Regions from separate parts of the Gracilibacillus sp. D59 genome, predicted to be linked through region 2. Evidence: predicted binding sites of a transcription regulator. Region 2 holds the regulator's gene; the other holds the start of a gene.

Region 1 (8,226 bases), on a different contig from region 2:
CTGTAGAATCTAACCATTTTGTTTCTGCCTTTAATAGTCCAATAAAACCGCACATCCTATTTCCTTCTTTCCTAAAAAATTCATTCACTTATATGACGATTAATTATTTCTAGTGTTTCACATATTTTTCTATTTTATCAAAAAAAAAGAGCCAAGTACATTATATACCTGGCATTTTTTTAACGGAGATAGCTGAACGAGCGCTTTGCACTTTAGTTCATTATATTATGTTTTAGACCATTGACAAAAATGACTTTAACACGTCTACTTTATCTGTATTTTCCCAAGGGAAATCTCCATCTGTACGTCCGAAGTGACCGTATGCAGCTGTATTACGGTAAATCGGTCTTCTTAAGTCTAGCATTTTAATTATACCAGCTGGTCGAAGATCGAAGTTTTCACGTACCGCTGCAACCAATTCTTCTTCTGTATACTTTCCAGTACCAAATGTATTGATTGAAATAGATACAGGCTGCGCTACACCGATCGCATATGCTAATTGTACTTCACAATTTTCTGCTAATCCTGCAGCCACAATATTTTTCGCTACATAACGAGCAGCATATGCAGCAGACCGGTCAACTTTTGTCGCATCCTTACCACTAAAAGCACCCCCACCGTGACGTGCGTAACCACCATACGTGTCAACGATGATTTTTCGCCCTGTTAAACCTGCATCACCTTGAGGACCTCCGATAACAAAACGTCCAGTTGGGTTGATGAAGTATTTTGTGTCCTCATCCAACAATTCAGCAGGTACAACTGGTTTTATAACATGTTCTTTTACATCATGTTGAATTTGCTCTAAGGTAATATCTTGATGATGTTGTGTTGAAATAACAATGGCATCAATACGTTGAGGATTGTCATTTTCATCGTATTCCACTGTTACTTGTGTTTTTCCATCAGGACGTAGATAATCTAACGTTTTATTTTTTCGAACATCTGATAATTGTTTTGCTAGTCGGTGTGCCAAGCTGATTGGAAGTGGCATTAATTCTGGTGTTTCATTATTAGCATAACCAAACATAAGCCCTTGGTCACCTGCACCAATTGCTTCGATTTCATTATCTGTCATTTGGCCTTCTCTTGCCTCAAGTGCCTGATCAACACCACCTGCAATATCAGCTGATTGTTCATCAATAGCTGTTAATACACCACAAGTTTCTGCATCAAAGCCATACTTCGCTCTTGTATAACCAATCTCTTTAATCGTATTACGTACGATTTTAGGAATATCTACATATGTGGATGTAGTAATCTCACCAGAGACTAGTATTAATCCAGTAGTTACCGTTGTTTCACAAGCTACTCTTGCATTTGGATCCTTTGATAAAATTTCATCTAAGATTGCATCAGATATCTGGTCACAAATTTTATCCGGATGACCTTCTGTAACTGATTCTGATGTGAATAAGCGTCTATTTTTCGCCATGTTCTTTGTTTCCTCCCTCTTAGTTTCCACCAAGACTTTCATCATTCACTTTTATATAAAAGTCTAATTAAAGAATTTATGTGAGTAAAAAAATCTACATCTTCAACTATACAACTTTTCCATAAAAAATGCACGAGGCAAATTACCTGATTAATCCGATAAAATTACTTGGTTATAATAAAATATATGACTCTAGACTTTAATTTGTGTGAGTCTAGAGTTTGTCTTCATAATTATAGCATATATCGTATCGGATTCATGAAATAAAGTCAACCGATTAAACTGCATGATCTGGATTACTCTCCTCAAAGAAAAACGCATAGCCATCCGTTAGCTATACGTTGGTTCAATTATTTTTTCGATATAGTCCAGACTATGTGTTAAAACATTATCTTTCATTATAAAACTATATCTTTCATTGGATTTAATATTGTCAGGAAGATTTTCTAACAAAACTGGTCCTTCTGTTTCGTAGTAAGAATCTTGCTCATTCAACTTTTTCACTATTGCAAAGTAGATATTTTTCGCCAGCTTTTCTCTTTTTCCAGATACGAAATATTGTCCAATATAATTGATTTGATCTACTTCGCCTCCCGTCTCCTCTAGTACTTCTCTTATTGCTGCTTGTTTCGGCGTTTCATTTTGTTCTACTTTACCGCCTGGAAATTCCAGTCCACGATTTTTATGTTTTGTTAACAACCACTTCTTTTCGAAACGGCAAATCACCCAGACATGCTTTGGGTCTGAATCAAACGGCTGATTTTCGAATGATAATTGTATTTTGTTATTATAATAATCATAAAAAGTTTTCATAACTCTATACTACCTTTAATTTTTACTTATGGCTAATGTTTGCTATTTTCCATTTACTATCTATTTTTTTAAATACAATTTCAATCGTATACGTACCATATAATTCATTTTCATTAGTTTGTGTAATCGTTACTTTGTTACCTTCTGATTCTTTCTCATAATCTTTGTCCTTTTCAAACCATGGTGGTGTTTCTGTTGGGACTATATACAAACCGTCTTCTTTTTCTTTATAGTAGAAATCAATATAAGGTTTTACTGCTTCTTTTACAATATAAGGCTCAAAAGCATTTGTAAGTTCCTCTTTTGTATTGAATCGTACCACTTTATAATGATCATCAATTTCCTGTACTAATAGATCCATAAATTTATCTGTCAGTTTCACTATTTCTTCGTGTGTAATGTCATTTGTCTCTGTTATTTGCTTGATATTGTCAACTTGAATTTGTTTGAGTCCGATATTTTTTTGTGCATGTATCTGATCTTGTTTTGCATACATTTGCTCGACAGTTGGTTGATTGATCATGACAATCGCAAATACAAAAAGGACTACAAATGTTACGATCGTGATGATTTTTTTCATGGTTTCTCCCTCCTTACGTCCTTTTATTTATCTATTCCTTTTACTATCTATTGTAAACATTTATTTATAAAATTAGACGTATAGACCTACCGATTTGTTTCATTTATTTCTCACTTTTTGGATTGATTCCGGATTCGTCCATGGCTTGCTTTGTTTCAGGTGTTGCTAATTGATAGATCTTTTGCATGACGTCCTGTAAATCAGTATCATAATCATCATTTTCAGGATCTTGATGATACTGGACAAAAGGAATATGAGCACGAACGAATGTTCCTATATCATCTTCGTGTATCTCATTAAATTTTTCTCTTAGCAGAAAGACTTCTTCATCTGTTGCCTGAATAGTGTATTCCGCATTGTTACCATATGGGATTTGGGAGATTTCCTGTGAAGCAATATTGACGTAGTATGTTTTCTTTTCCATGTTTTTTCACCTCTTCACAGGTATTGTATGTAAATTAATTAGAAACATGCAGATCTAGATCAAAAGCACGTGTAGCTCAGGCTTTGAGCTAACTTGGTAAAGAAAAACACTTTACCAAGTTCATAGGAGTGAAAGTTGCTTATATAGGGTGAACATAATTGTTTTTTGCATACAAAAAGCCCTGCATTCTAGGAATACAGGGCTTTTTTTAATTACCGATAGATTGCATTTGTTGTTGTTTGGACTCTGCGACAGCTTCTTTAATAAGACAACGTCCTCGACCGTGTGGAATACACATAGGTGTACCGAACATCGGATCATATAATACATCAGCTTTCATTTGAAATACATCATGAACCAGATTACAGTTAACAATTTCTTCTGGTTTTCCTTGAGCATATACTTGTTTATCTTTAATTGCAACGATATGGTGCGCATAACGACAAGCTAAATTCAAATCATGTAACACCATGACAATTGTACTTTTACGTCGCTCATTTAATTCAAAAAGCAAATCCAGAATTTCAATTTGGTGTGTCATGTCTAAATAAGTAGTGGGCTCATCTAATAATATGGTATCTGTACCTTGAGCAAGTGTCATCGCAATCCACGCACGCTGGCGTTGACCACCTGATAAGGAATCAACAGCACGGTCCTTCAAGTCTGCCATATTTGTCGCATCTAATGCTTCTGTGACAGCCTTTTCGTCTTCTTCAGACCAACGCTTAAACATTGTTTTATATGGATGTCTTCCTTGTTTCACCAGATCTTCTACCGTTAAGCCTTCCGGACTGATAGGACTTTGCGGCAAAATAGCTAATTGTTTCGCAACTTCTTTTGTTGGAATTTTTGCAATATCTTCCCCATTTAAAACAACATCACCTTGTTTTGGTTTCATTAATCGTGCTAATGAACGTAACAATGTTGATTTGCCACAACCATTTCCACCAATAAAGACTGTTATTTCTCCTTTAGGGATCGTAATATCCAATTCATCTATAATAACTTCATCACCATATCCAAGCGTCAAATCTTTTGTTACTAGTGTTTCCATGCTGAACCTCTCCCTTATTCACACTGTTCGGGCCTTCTTTAATATCTTCGATTCAAACTTTTACTCTGTCTCTAGTTTATTAGCTTTTGTTAAGGAAGTCAATGAGTTTGAGAATCGTTTTCAATATTTTCTCTCATTCATGGCCTCTCATTTCCTAATATTATATATACATTAAGTTTAATTTCATATACCGGATTGTCTTATTATTCCATTATATATAAACCATAGAAGTTTCTATAAAGTGAGACTATGGTCAGTGAGGGGCTTACAGACGTTTAGCACTGTGATAAAATAGAAATTATAGTACTAGCACACCTACCTATAGGGAATTCATATACATAAATAAATACCAATAATTAAGGGGAATCAATATGAATTCATATTATAACAATGCTTTTCCATACGCTGGATACTATCGTCCTTCCAATCAGTCTCTTTTTCTTTCAGATATTCAAAAAGCAATCAACGCGGAATATAGTGCTATATCATGTTATGACAAGCTTGCAAAAATGGCACCCAATTCAAAACAAATCAACCAGATTCTCGAAATTCAAAATGACGAAAAGAAACACTTAAAAGATTTTACTAATATTTATGTGAATTTAACAGGTCAGAAACCAACTTACACTATTACAGAAAATTGCCCAAACAATTATAGGGATGGAATTGATTTTGCTTTTAATGATGAGCAGGAAGCTGTGGATTTTTATTTGGATATGGCCGATAGAACTGGAGCAAACATTAAAGAAACATTCACACGTGCTGCCGCAGACGAACAAAATCACGCTGTTTGGTTTTTGTATTTTATGCGTCATAAAACTTAAAAGTGGTTACGCGTTTACTAAAACTAGGGATATCAACTGTAGTAGCCTAAGCAGAAGAAGAGAAAGGACCACTTTAAAAATGGTCCTTTATTCTCTATATGATTGATTGGATGCTATCCCCTTCAACATGATGTTAACACTAAGGTCTATCATTCACGCTTTTACTATTCAATTGGTGATAACTCACTTTCCACTACCCACTTGTGATTTTTTACTTCCTCACCATTTTCAGTAGTAAAATCAACCATATACACAGTTGTTTGCTCTACTGAATCAATTTCAGCAGTAGCACCTTTCATTCCTTCCATATGTGATGCATTTAATGTCACTTCATCTCCAGGTTGATAAGGTTTATCTCCTGCTTTGTCGATTTCTTCATGTATAACCCATTTATGATCTTCTACTCTTTCACCACCATCTGTAGGTGTGTAAGAAACACTATATGTAGATGTGTTATATGCTCCAACAATAGTGGCTTCTTTACCTTTCATTCCTTGCATATGAGCCTCAGTAATAATGGCGTTACTTCCTACTTCATAAACAGGATTTTCAGCTTCTTTTAATCCTTCCGGTACTTCTCTTGAACTGGTGTGACCCATCTTAGCATGGTCCATCTCGTTGTCACCATTTTGATTGGATTCTTCAACCGGAGAGTCTTCTTGAGCACCACAAGCAGATAAAAGGACAGCAATGCCTAATGATAAACTGATTAATATTTTTTTCATATCATTCACCTCGTTATTGTACTTTGTCAGATGTTAGTTCTGACTGGAATCCTTTGAATAGTGTCACCTTAATTACTATATTTTAACACTTTTATTTTTTACATACATAGACTATACTAATAAATAGAACAAACGTTCGTTAGAGGTGTTGGACGATGGATTATAGCTCTTTTCCTAAACATAATGTGCTTTGTATCGACATGCGATCCTTTTATGCAAGTATTGAATGTGTCAAACGCGGGTTGGATCCGATGACAACCATGCTTGCTGTTGTTGGTGATAAAAATCGATCCGGCAGTATTATTCTTGCAGCTTCCCCAGCTTTAAAACAACGGCATGGCGTCAAAAATGTGAGTAGGTACTTCGAGTTGCCTAAAGATCCCGCTATCTATGTCGTTGAGGCAAAAATGGGCGATTACGTTAATATGTCAATGCAAATCACCAAATTGTTGCATCATTATGTTCCCAAAGAAGCGATCCATCCCTATTCCGTTGATGAGATGTGGATTACTGTCGATGGATTAGAACATTTATATGGAAATGCACGCCATGTTGCTCAAATGATTAAAGATGAAATATATGACACGATGGGATTAACCTGTGCGATTGGAATTGGCGACAACAAGTTTTTGGCGAAAGTAGTCATGGATTTATATGCGAAAAAAACCGGGATTGCTACATGTCGTTATCAAGATGTTGAGCGTTTATTATGGCCGGTTCCAATTGAAAAAATATGGGGAATCGGCAGACGACTGACCATACACCTAAATCGTATGGGAATTGTTTATTTGGGACAACTGGCTAACTACCGCTTGGACAGATTAAAAAAACGGTTCGGTGTGATCGGGGAGCAGTTATACTGGCATGCGTGGGGCGTTGATTTAAGCCCTGTTTATGATTCTTTTGGTAACAAGGAAGAACAAAAAGGTTTCGGACACGGTATTACCTTATTACGAGATTACACGGCAGAAGAGACATTAACTTGTATTCTCGATTTATGCGAAGAAGTATGCAGGCGTGCCCGCACCCATCAAAGAGCAGGTAGAACGATTCACTTGGGGATTGGCTATGCCGATAATAGTGGTGGTTTTCATCGCTCACGTTCCCTTCATTTGCCTACTAATGTGACCATGGATATTTATCATATATGCTTACAACTATTTCATCAATTTTATAATCGCCATAGTAAAATTCGTCGTGTCACCGTATCATTGAATAACCTGTATGATGATATCGAGACACAGTTGAATTTATTTGAAGATCAACCGAAAAAAAAGGATATCGGTTATGTAATGGATACAATTCGGGCCAAATATGGATCGACTGCTATTTTACGTGCAACAAGCTATACCGAAGCCGGGATTACAAGGGAAAGAAGCAAAAAAATCGGGGGACATTATGCATAATAAAAAAGACAGCTATTGATTGGAGCAATGCTGTCTTTTTATTTTACGATCAACTAACTTCTCAATCGATGCCTTTGCAGTTTGTTAGTCGCGTTTCGTGGCAGGTGATCACGGAAATAAATCTGCTTCGGGACTTTAAATGAAGCGAGTCTTTCGCGACAATGTACCAGCAATTGATCAGCTGTCACCTTTTCGTTCGCTGTTACTATATAGGCAACAGGGACTTGTCCCCATTTACTATCTTCTATCGCCGTCACTCCCGCTTCTTGCACACCTTTAAATGATAAGAGTACTTCTTCTACCTCAGCTGGATAGATATTTTCACCACCAGAAATGATTAAGTCACTACGTCGATCAACCACAAACAGGAAGCCTTCTTCATCCAGATAACCTAAATCACCGGTATGAAACCATCCATTTTGAAAAGCTTCTTTATTAGCTTGCTCCCGACGATAATATCCTGGTGTTATCATTGGCCCCTGTACAACAATTTCACCAACTTGGTTGGGCTTAGCTCTCGTATTGTCAGCTTGAATTTGCAAGGATGCCGTGAAAAGTGGTTTTCCGGCAGAACCTAATTTTCGGAAAGCATCAGCTTCGTTAAGTGTCACAATTTGCGAACATGTCTCGGTCATGCCATAAGTTTGTACAATCGGAACATGTTTTTCTTTCGCCTTCTCTAATAATGGTTTGGGTGCAGGTCCACCACCTAGCAACATACAACGAAACGAACTCGGATAATAACCATCAGCTAACCGTTCCAACAATCGAGAACAAGTTATCGCTACAACGGAGATAATGGTAACATTCTGCTCCATTATCGCATTGTGTATCTTTTCTTCATCAAATCGCTCTAATAAATAAACCGGCATACCATATATCACACTTTTGAATAAAATCGATAAGCCGCCGATATGGAATAACGGAAGACATGCGAGCCATTTGTCGCTTGGCATCAATCCTAG
Region 2 (8,226 bases):
CCGCCTTGCAATAGTTGAACGAAACCTTTTAACGAAGTAAGAGGATTTCTAATTTCATGTGCAATACCCGCAGCTAATTGGCCTGCTATCGACATTTTTTCAGATCGTATTAACATTTCTTCTGCTTGCTTTTTATCAGAAATGTCTCTTGAAAGTGACAATATCTTTTTTTCCCCGTTCCAATTAATTACTTGCAGAACTGTTTCAAAAACTATAAATCTGCCAATTTGATTACGAATATGTATGTAAAATTTCTGCTCTTCCGAACTGTTTGGATCAAAATATTTTCTGACATACTTCTGATCATCACGCATGATATATCGAAACACTGATTTTCCTGTTAATTGAGCTTTGCTAAAGCCTAATACTCTTCTTACAGATTCCGATATATATTCAATCTTTCCAGAAAAATTATTAATACCAATAAGGTCAAACCCATAGGATTCCACTTTATTCAGGATGTCTTTAGGTAAATCCGAAAGCATGATATTTTTTTCTACTTCGTCATTTACGCTCGTATTATCTGGCTGATCGACATAATTAAGCAAGGCCTTACCCCCTAACTTTTTTTCATCAAAATTATTTTGTTAAAAAGTCTAATCATGCTATAATATCAACGATCTAGTAAATTATATGAGAAATATAAATATTCATGACTAAATTTACGATTCATAGTTATATTACTATATTTTGCATAAAAATAAAACGATAATAAATAAGAATGGCGGGTGTTACCCTTATGTCCTTTAACTTTATGATATTCATCGTAGCATGGACTTTTATTTTATTAGGTCTACTTGGGATCGGTGGATATTTCATGTTTCGTAAATTTTTGAAAAGTTTGCCAAAAGATGATGGAAAATCTGATTTGGATTGGGAAAAACATTATATAGAACAATCAAAACACCTATGGAAAAGTGATGAAAAAGCCTTTCTTGAAGAATTAGTATCACCAGTCCCAGAATTATTTCGGGATGTCGCCAGACAGAAGATTGCTGGAAAAATAGGTCAATTAGCTCTTGAGAAGCATGAAAAAGCAATTACACAAGAAACATTAATTCAAGGCTATATTATGGCAACACCTAAACGAGATCATAAATTTTTGCGAAAAAAACTAAAAGAAAAATCCATCGATATGAATCAATATGAACATTTCTTTCAATACTCACCTGAAGATTACAACAATAAAAAATACGCAGCAAGAACACGCCGAAATTTACGTTAAACGTGTCTTGCTGCGTTTTTTTAGCATGGTGAAAAATAGCCCGTAACCCCCACTCTAAATTCCTGAAAAACTGTCAGTAGAGGTATCGACGTTAGAATCATGTGGTATACAGAAACGATCACTTTTGGAAGTCTTACTTTATCGGTCACTGGAAATAGTTAAAACAATTGTCATTGTTACACCAATAACCGTTAAATAAACACCTAAATCAAATAATAGTGCCGTTGCCAGCTCCACCTCTCCAAAGACAGGAATGTGAAAATAATCAAATGTTTGGCTAAGGAAGGGCTGACCAAACAGGAAGGAGCCAACACTAGTAGCAATAGCAATAATCAAGCCAAGCGCGATCAGAGTACGATAATTAAATGGCAATACTTTATTAACAGCTTTCTCACCATAAGCCATATACATCAGAACAATTGCTGCCGCCGTCATTAAACCCCCTATGAAACCTCCGCCCGGTTCATTGTGCCCTGCAAAAAATAAATTTACTGCAAACCCAAATAAAATAAAAGCGATTAAAACTGTCATCGTTTTTAAAATTAAGTCATTAGTTCTTACCATAGCTTTCCCCTCCGAATATAGTTAGTATATCTCTATCTGTTTGTTAAAATCCTTGAAAGTTAAAAAATCCTGATAGAAATGATGTGAGCTTTGTCATTAAATCGAAAAATAAGAAGAACCCCATAAAAATCATCACGTATCCACCGATTTTCACTAACTTTTGTGAGTTTCTCTTGATCCATTTCATTTTACCAATAGAAAAGGCAAGAATAAAGAAAGGTATGGCGAAACCTAATGAATAAGAAGTCATTAATATAATTCCCAGTTCAGTGTTTGTTGCAGCAAGAGAAATGACAGCCATAAGAATGGGACCTGTACACGGTGTCCATCCTAGTGAAAATGCCATACCAATAATAAGTGATCCAATGAAACCCGCAGGCCTATTTTTAAAGTGTACTTTTTTCTCTTTCATTAAGAAATTAAAATTTAAGGCACCTACTATTATAAGTCCGAAAAAGATAATTAGGATCGCACCTATCTGTCTAATTAAATCGTCCCATCTCGTTAAAAATTCACCAATAAAACTCGTGGTGAAACCGAGAATAATAAATATACTAGAGAACCCTAACAGAAAAAATATTGTATGTAGAATACTTTTATAGTTAACCATTGCTTTTTCTTCTTTGATATCATTCACACTCATACCAGTGATGTATGAAAGGAATGCAGGGTACAGTGGTAAGACACACGGGGAGATAAATGATAAAAAACCTGCACCAAATGCGATAAAAATATTTACTTCATTCAACTTTGTCACTCCAGACTCCACGATATTTATAGATATACACTTCTATAAATATGATAAAACCCTTGCTGTTTGATAGCAAGGATTCTAATTCGACAATTATGTTACAATGCGTTTTTATTTGTTATCCATTTGATTGTTCATGGAGCGCATCATTTGTTTGATTTTCTTTTGTGATGGCTTCTGCCCCATTTGCATCATTAATGTTCTTAGCATTTGTTCATTAATTGGTGGGTTTTTCTTTAAATAGTTCATCATATATTTTCTCGCGATAAAAAAGCCTAGGGCAACCCCGGCTAAAAGAGCAACCACGATAAATATAATCCAAAGAATAGTGCTCATTCGATCGTTCCTCCTTAAACTTGTCTCTTATACAGTATAGTAAAAGTTATTTAATAATACAAGCACTTGTATATTAACTTATGTACGATAAAAAATGGGACGAGGAACCTGCCCTCTGTCCCATTTTAATGTATTAGAATAATTCGTTTACGTGTTTTACGACATTTTCTACAGTGAATCCGTATTCTTCAATAATCTTGTTTCCATTTGCGGATGCACCGAATTTGTCGATTGCAATAATTTTACCTTCAAGACCGACATAACGATCCCAACCTAATGAAGAAGCCATTTCAATCGCAACACGTTTTGTTACAGCACTTGGTAATACAGATTCTTTGTATGCTGCGTCTTGTTTTTCGAAACGATCCCATGATGGAATACTTACAACACTTACGTCTTTACCTTCTTCTTTTAATGCTTTTTGTGCTTTTACTGCAAGCTGCACTTCAGAACCAGTTGCAACAAGAATAGCATCTGGAGTTTCTTTAGCAGCAGGACTTACTACATAACCACCTTTTTTCACACCTTCATATGCTTTTTCAGCAGTTCCTTCTAAAGTAGGAAGTCCTTGACGAGTAAGCACTAATGCTGTTGGCTGTGAAGTAGATTCAATCGCTAAACGCCAAGCAGCTTGTACTTCATTACCGTCAGCTGGACGAATAACTGAAAGATTTGGCATTGCTCTAAACGCTGCTAATTGTTCTACTGGTTCATGTGTTGGGCCATCTTCACCTACAGCTATCGAATCATGTGTTAACACATAAGTTACAGGCAGATTTTGAATAGCAGATAGACGAACTGCCGGACGTAAGTAGTCACTGAATACAAAGAATGTACCACCGAATACTTTTAGTCCACCGTGTAATGCCATACCATTTAACGCAGCTGCCATTGCAAATTCACGCACGCCAAACCAAATATTTCGTTGGTCAGGTGTAGCAGCTGAGAAATCACCAGTATCTTTTAAATTAGTTTTATTAGAGCCTGCTAAGTCTGCGCTACCACCGAATAATGATGGTACAGTTTTAGCAATTGCATTTAATACTTCACCAGATGTAGCACGTGTAGCAGCTTCATCTTTACCTGCTTCATATACTGGTAAATCTTGATCCCAGCCTTCAGGTAGTTTATTATTAATTGCATTGTCTAATTCCTGACCTAGTTCAGGGTATGCTTCCTTATAAGAATCGAATAATTCCTTCCACTCTTGTTCTACTGCTTTACCTTTTTCAACGATTTTTGTTTCAAAATCTTGATATACTTCATCAGGTACATGGAAATCCTCATGCTCCCACTTATAGAACTCTTTTGTTAATTTAACTTCGTCTTCTCCAAGTGGCGCACCATGAGAAGCAGATGAAGCAGATTTGTTAGGTGAACCGTAACCAATTACAGTTTTTACTTCAATTAGAGTTGGTTGGTCTGTATTCGCTTTAGCATCTGCAATAGCTTTTGAAATTGATTCTGTATCCGTACCATCTTCAACACGGATTACTTGCCATCCATACGCTTTGAAACGATCTTCTATATTCTCAGAGAATGACTTGTTTAAGTCACCATCTAATGAAATATCATTAGAGTCATATAAAGCAATTAGTTTACCTAATTTTAAGTGACCAGCTAGAGAGGCAGATTCATGTGAGATACCTTCCATTAGATCTCCATCACTAACAATTGCAAATGTATTGTGGTCTACTACATTATAATTATCTTTATTATATTTTGCAGCTAAGTGTTTTTCAGCCATTGCCATACCAACACTCATCGCAATACCTTGGCCTAATGGACCAGTAGTAGCTTCCACCCCATCAGTATGGTGTACTTCCGGGTGACCTGGAGTTTTTGAATCCCATTGACGGAATCCTTTTAAGTCGTCAATTGTTACATCATAACCTGACAAGTGTAGTAGGCTGTAAAGTAACATAGATCCATGACCTGCAGATAATACAAAACGGTCACGATTAAACCATTTAGAGCTTTTTGGGTTATGATTCATGTGTTCTGTCCAAAGAGTATATGCCATTGGAGCCGCACCCATTGGCAATCCTGGATGACCAGAATTAGCTTTTTCAATCGCGTCTATTGACAATGTTCTAATTGCATTAATAGACATTTGTTCAATTTGCTTTGCCATTGTTAAATTTGTCCCCTTTCAAATTTGCAAAATATGTACGCACATTTATAATCCTATAACGAAATCACTTTAAAGACAAGTATATCAAGTCAAAAAGCGAGTAATTTCTTTAGAAATATCAGTTTTTGATATATTTTTTCAGATTTTGAAGAAAAAGTAGAAATCACTACTTTTTCTTCTCTTTTAAATGTTTTACTTTTTCCGGAGTGACATCATTCCCGTTAGGATCAACGACTGTCATCCCTTTCATATGATTTTTAAATGATTTTCTAACGTTTTTTAGATAGGCCTCACGCAAAGATTGTTGTTCTTGCTTTTCTTCATTCGTTAACCCTTCTTTTTTTGCTTTATTTGCTAGCTCATTAATACGAGCAATTTTTTCCTTTGATAACATAGAGATTTGACACCTCTTTTCTAATAACTGTTCATTTATCATAATTCTACAATGCAAAAAAGAGTATACACGAATAGTATACTCTATCTTCATTCTAATCTTGATTTTGTAAGTTTTCAAGTGATTGGTATTCTTGATACCGACGATGGACAGTTGCTTTAGATACGTCATAACCCATTCCTCTTAAAACGGATGCAATCTCTTTAAAAGTTAAGTTATTCTCTTTTAACCTGATTACTTCTTCTATCGGAAATTCTTTTCGTTCTCTACCTTTAGCAAGATGCTGATTTGAAAGGTTTTCAGCTGGATTGAAACCGTTGCTTACCGCCTTTTTCATTCCTCTTTTAATTTTAGCGTTATGTAATTTCCGTTGGTATTCTTCTACTATCGAGACAATTTGTAACACCATTGAATCGCCTTCTGATAGTTGTAATTCACCATTATGTGACAGCGTATATATGTTAACACGTAATCGATTCAATTGATGAAGTAATGCGATTTTCGTATTTCCTCTTCCAAGTCTTGTTTCATCTTGAACCAATAGTGTGTCTGCATTACCATTATGAAATTCCTCTAACATTTCAAAAATACCTTCTCGTTCAATTTCATACCCGCTTTGTTTTTCGGCTATTATTTTGATGATTTCAAAATTATATTTATTTGCAAACAATTGCAATTCTTCTTGCTGCCTTTTAATAGATGTTTCTTGTACTTCCTTATCTGTACTAACTCGACAATAAATGATCACTTTCTTCATAGATTTACTCCTTTATTCTATATGCTAGTTACGGCTGAAATATAAAAAAAGACAAGAGCTAGTATAAATGCAATTAAATAAAAGATGTCAACTTTAGATATATTTTTTAACATAAAAAATCCCTCCACAGAACTTTTGTTCGTATCTTTATTATACACGAACAGGTGTTCATGTCAATAGTTTTCTCGAACGAATGTTTGTAAAAATTACTTTGCTGTGCTATACTTTGATTAATAAATAATACGTGTAAGGAGATTTAAATATGACAAATCTATCAAAACGACAAGAGGAGATATTAGCATATATTAAAGAGCAAGTAGAGCTAAAAGGATATCCACCATCTGTTCGTGAGATTGGGGAAGCTGTTGGTTTAGCATCAAGTTCAACTGTACATGGTCATTTAGCGCGATTGGAGAAGAAAGGCTATATTAGACGCGATCCAACCAAGCCAAGAGCCATAGAGATACTTCCACAAGATGGAGAACTGGAAATTCCAAAAACGGAAGCTACATTTGCGCCAGTTATCGGGAAAGTAACAGCTGGTCTTCCTATCACCGCAGTTGAGAACATTGAAGAATATATACCGATTCCCCATAACGATATGCATGTAGCTGAACAGTTATTTGTACTTATCATTGAAGGAGACAGTATGATCGAAGCAGGGATATTAGATGGAGACAAAGTAATCGTCAAACAACAAAACACAGCAGAAAACGGTGATATTGTAGTTGCAATGACAGAAGACAGTGAAGCTACCGTGAAACGTTTCTTTAAAGAGAAGGATCATATACGCCTCCAGCCTGAAAATGCAACCATGGATCCGCTAATCTATAATAATGTTAGTATTCTAGGAAAAGTTGTTGGATTATATCGAAACATTTAAATAAGTTCTGGTTATATTTAAAAGTGCGTTCTTTAGCTAAGACGTACTTTTTTTGTTAACAATATTACTTTATATTATTTACCATAATATTATTATGTATGGAGTTTATTTCAAAAAAATAGGCTGTTGAAAATTTACTTTCTCAACAGCCTGAGCACCTACTTATTCGGTAGGTATTTTTAATTTGCTTATTAATTCTTTGTAATTTTCATTAAATGGGGTTTCTGGTTTTTCATTAAGTAAGTACAATTGTAATTCCGATAATATTACTTGCACTTCCATTTCTTTATTGTTTAATTCTCTTTTGTTGAATGTATCTAAGGATGTAAATTCTCTTATTTCTTCCATTATTTCAATTCCGTTTTCTTTATCATAAACATAATGACATCAGATTTATAAATGGTATTAATTTCATCTACCGTTTCAATTGCTTTATCTGCGAAATCTTCGTTCACTTCACCTTCTGAATACTCTTCGGGGGGTTAACTGTTCTGATCTTTGACGTCTACAGATGTTTTTAATTAATATCGATCTTGTGTGCTCTTTCCTGTGTCTTATAAAACTATTACTTTCGACACAAACTGTAAAAATCCTTCCAATAAATACAATTTGCATAAACTTAATAATTGGGCGCATGATGGGAACTAACGTTCTTGTTGATAGGGTGAAATTAATGAGGAATATTACTGATGAAGAATTTAAAATAGCATGCCGTTATTTATTTTTATCGATGGCTATTGAAGTTATCCAGAAAGATCAAACTACATTACGTAACAATAATATATTTAAAATCAGCGAACCTTATATTGCCTTCCTGGAACCCGTTATAAGAAAAGCTGTTGAGGAAATACGAGAATTAAAACAGCTGACGCATGTGAATAATTTAAAGGTACTGCAAACCGATAGATCAGAACAATTCACGGAATATACTTTCTATGCTAAACGCAAAGAGAAAAAACGAAATCATTTTAATGCAGCTATAAGGAAGAAAGTTTTGGTGATTATTGAAGAGTAGTTTGAATCTGTTGAGATAAAAGTGGGCAGCTAAGGCTGTCTTTTTTATTGCATAAATCTAATAATAGATCGTATATTTAGGAAAAATAAACTAATAATAAGTTCGAACATTATTCTAAAAAGGAGGCGATACAGATGAATACCTTACAACGTATTGCTTTAGCATTA

What was found. Region 2 encodes LexA, which represses DNA repair genes until DNA is damaged. Its sites were predicted from a motif close to CGAACATATGTTCG; they were not measured.
Region 1: a site for LexA is predicted at 5,981-5,994, ahead of ACTWP4_RS11755 (DNA polymerase IV). Genes of this name have one in related genera too.

The regions. Positions count from the first base shown of each region.
Region 1 covers NZ_JBQQCK010000006.1:52,514-60,739, forward strand. Annotated here, with positions in the region: gene asnB (asparagine synthase (glutamine-hydrolyzing)) at 1-55, opposite strand, end outside; gene metK (methionine adenosyltransferase) at 233-1,435, opposite strand; gene ytkD (RNA deprotection pyrophosphohydrolase) at 1,766-2,248, opposite strand; gene ACTWP4_RS11730 (hypothetical protein) at 2,271-2,828, opposite strand; gene ACTWP4_RS11735 (hydrolase) at 2,932-3,252, opposite strand; gene ACTWP4_RS11740 (ABC transporter ATP-binding protein) at 3,461-4,306, opposite strand; gene ACTWP4_RS11745 (ferritin-like domain-containing protein) at 4,678-5,130, shown strand; gene ACTWP4_RS11750 (DUF1541 domain-containing protein) at 5,295-5,855, opposite strand; gene ACTWP4_RS11755 (DNA polymerase IV) at 6,011-7,261, shown strand; gene ACTWP4_RS11760 (o-succinylbenzoate--CoA ligase) at 7,315-8,226, opposite strand, start outside.
Region 2 covers NZ_JBQQCK010000005.1:3,603-11,828, forward strand. Annotated here, with positions in the region: gene ACTWP4_RS09990 (ATP-binding protein) at 1-548, opposite strand, end outside; gene ACTWP4_RS09995 (DUF2621 family protein) at 740-1,225, shown strand; gene ACTWP4_RS10000 (Na(+)/H(+) antiporter subunit B) at 1,364-1,789, opposite strand; gene ACTWP4_RS10005 (cytochrome c biogenesis CcdA family protein) at 1,833-2,537, opposite strand; gene ACTWP4_RS10010 (YneF family protein) at 2,652-2,876, opposite strand; gene tkt (transketolase) at 3,010-5,010, opposite strand; gene ACTWP4_RS10020 (DUF896 domain-containing protein) at 5,177-5,404, opposite strand; gene ACTWP4_RS10025 (YneB family resolvase-like protein) at 5,499-6,161, opposite strand; gene lexA (transcriptional repressor LexA) at 6,424-7,044, shown strand; gene ACTWP4_RS10035 (hypothetical protein) at 7,207-7,392, opposite strand; gene ACTWP4_RS10040 (hypothetical protein) at 7,718-8,059, shown strand; gene ACTWP4_RS10045 (DUF378 domain-containing protein) at 8,194-8,226, shown strand, end outside.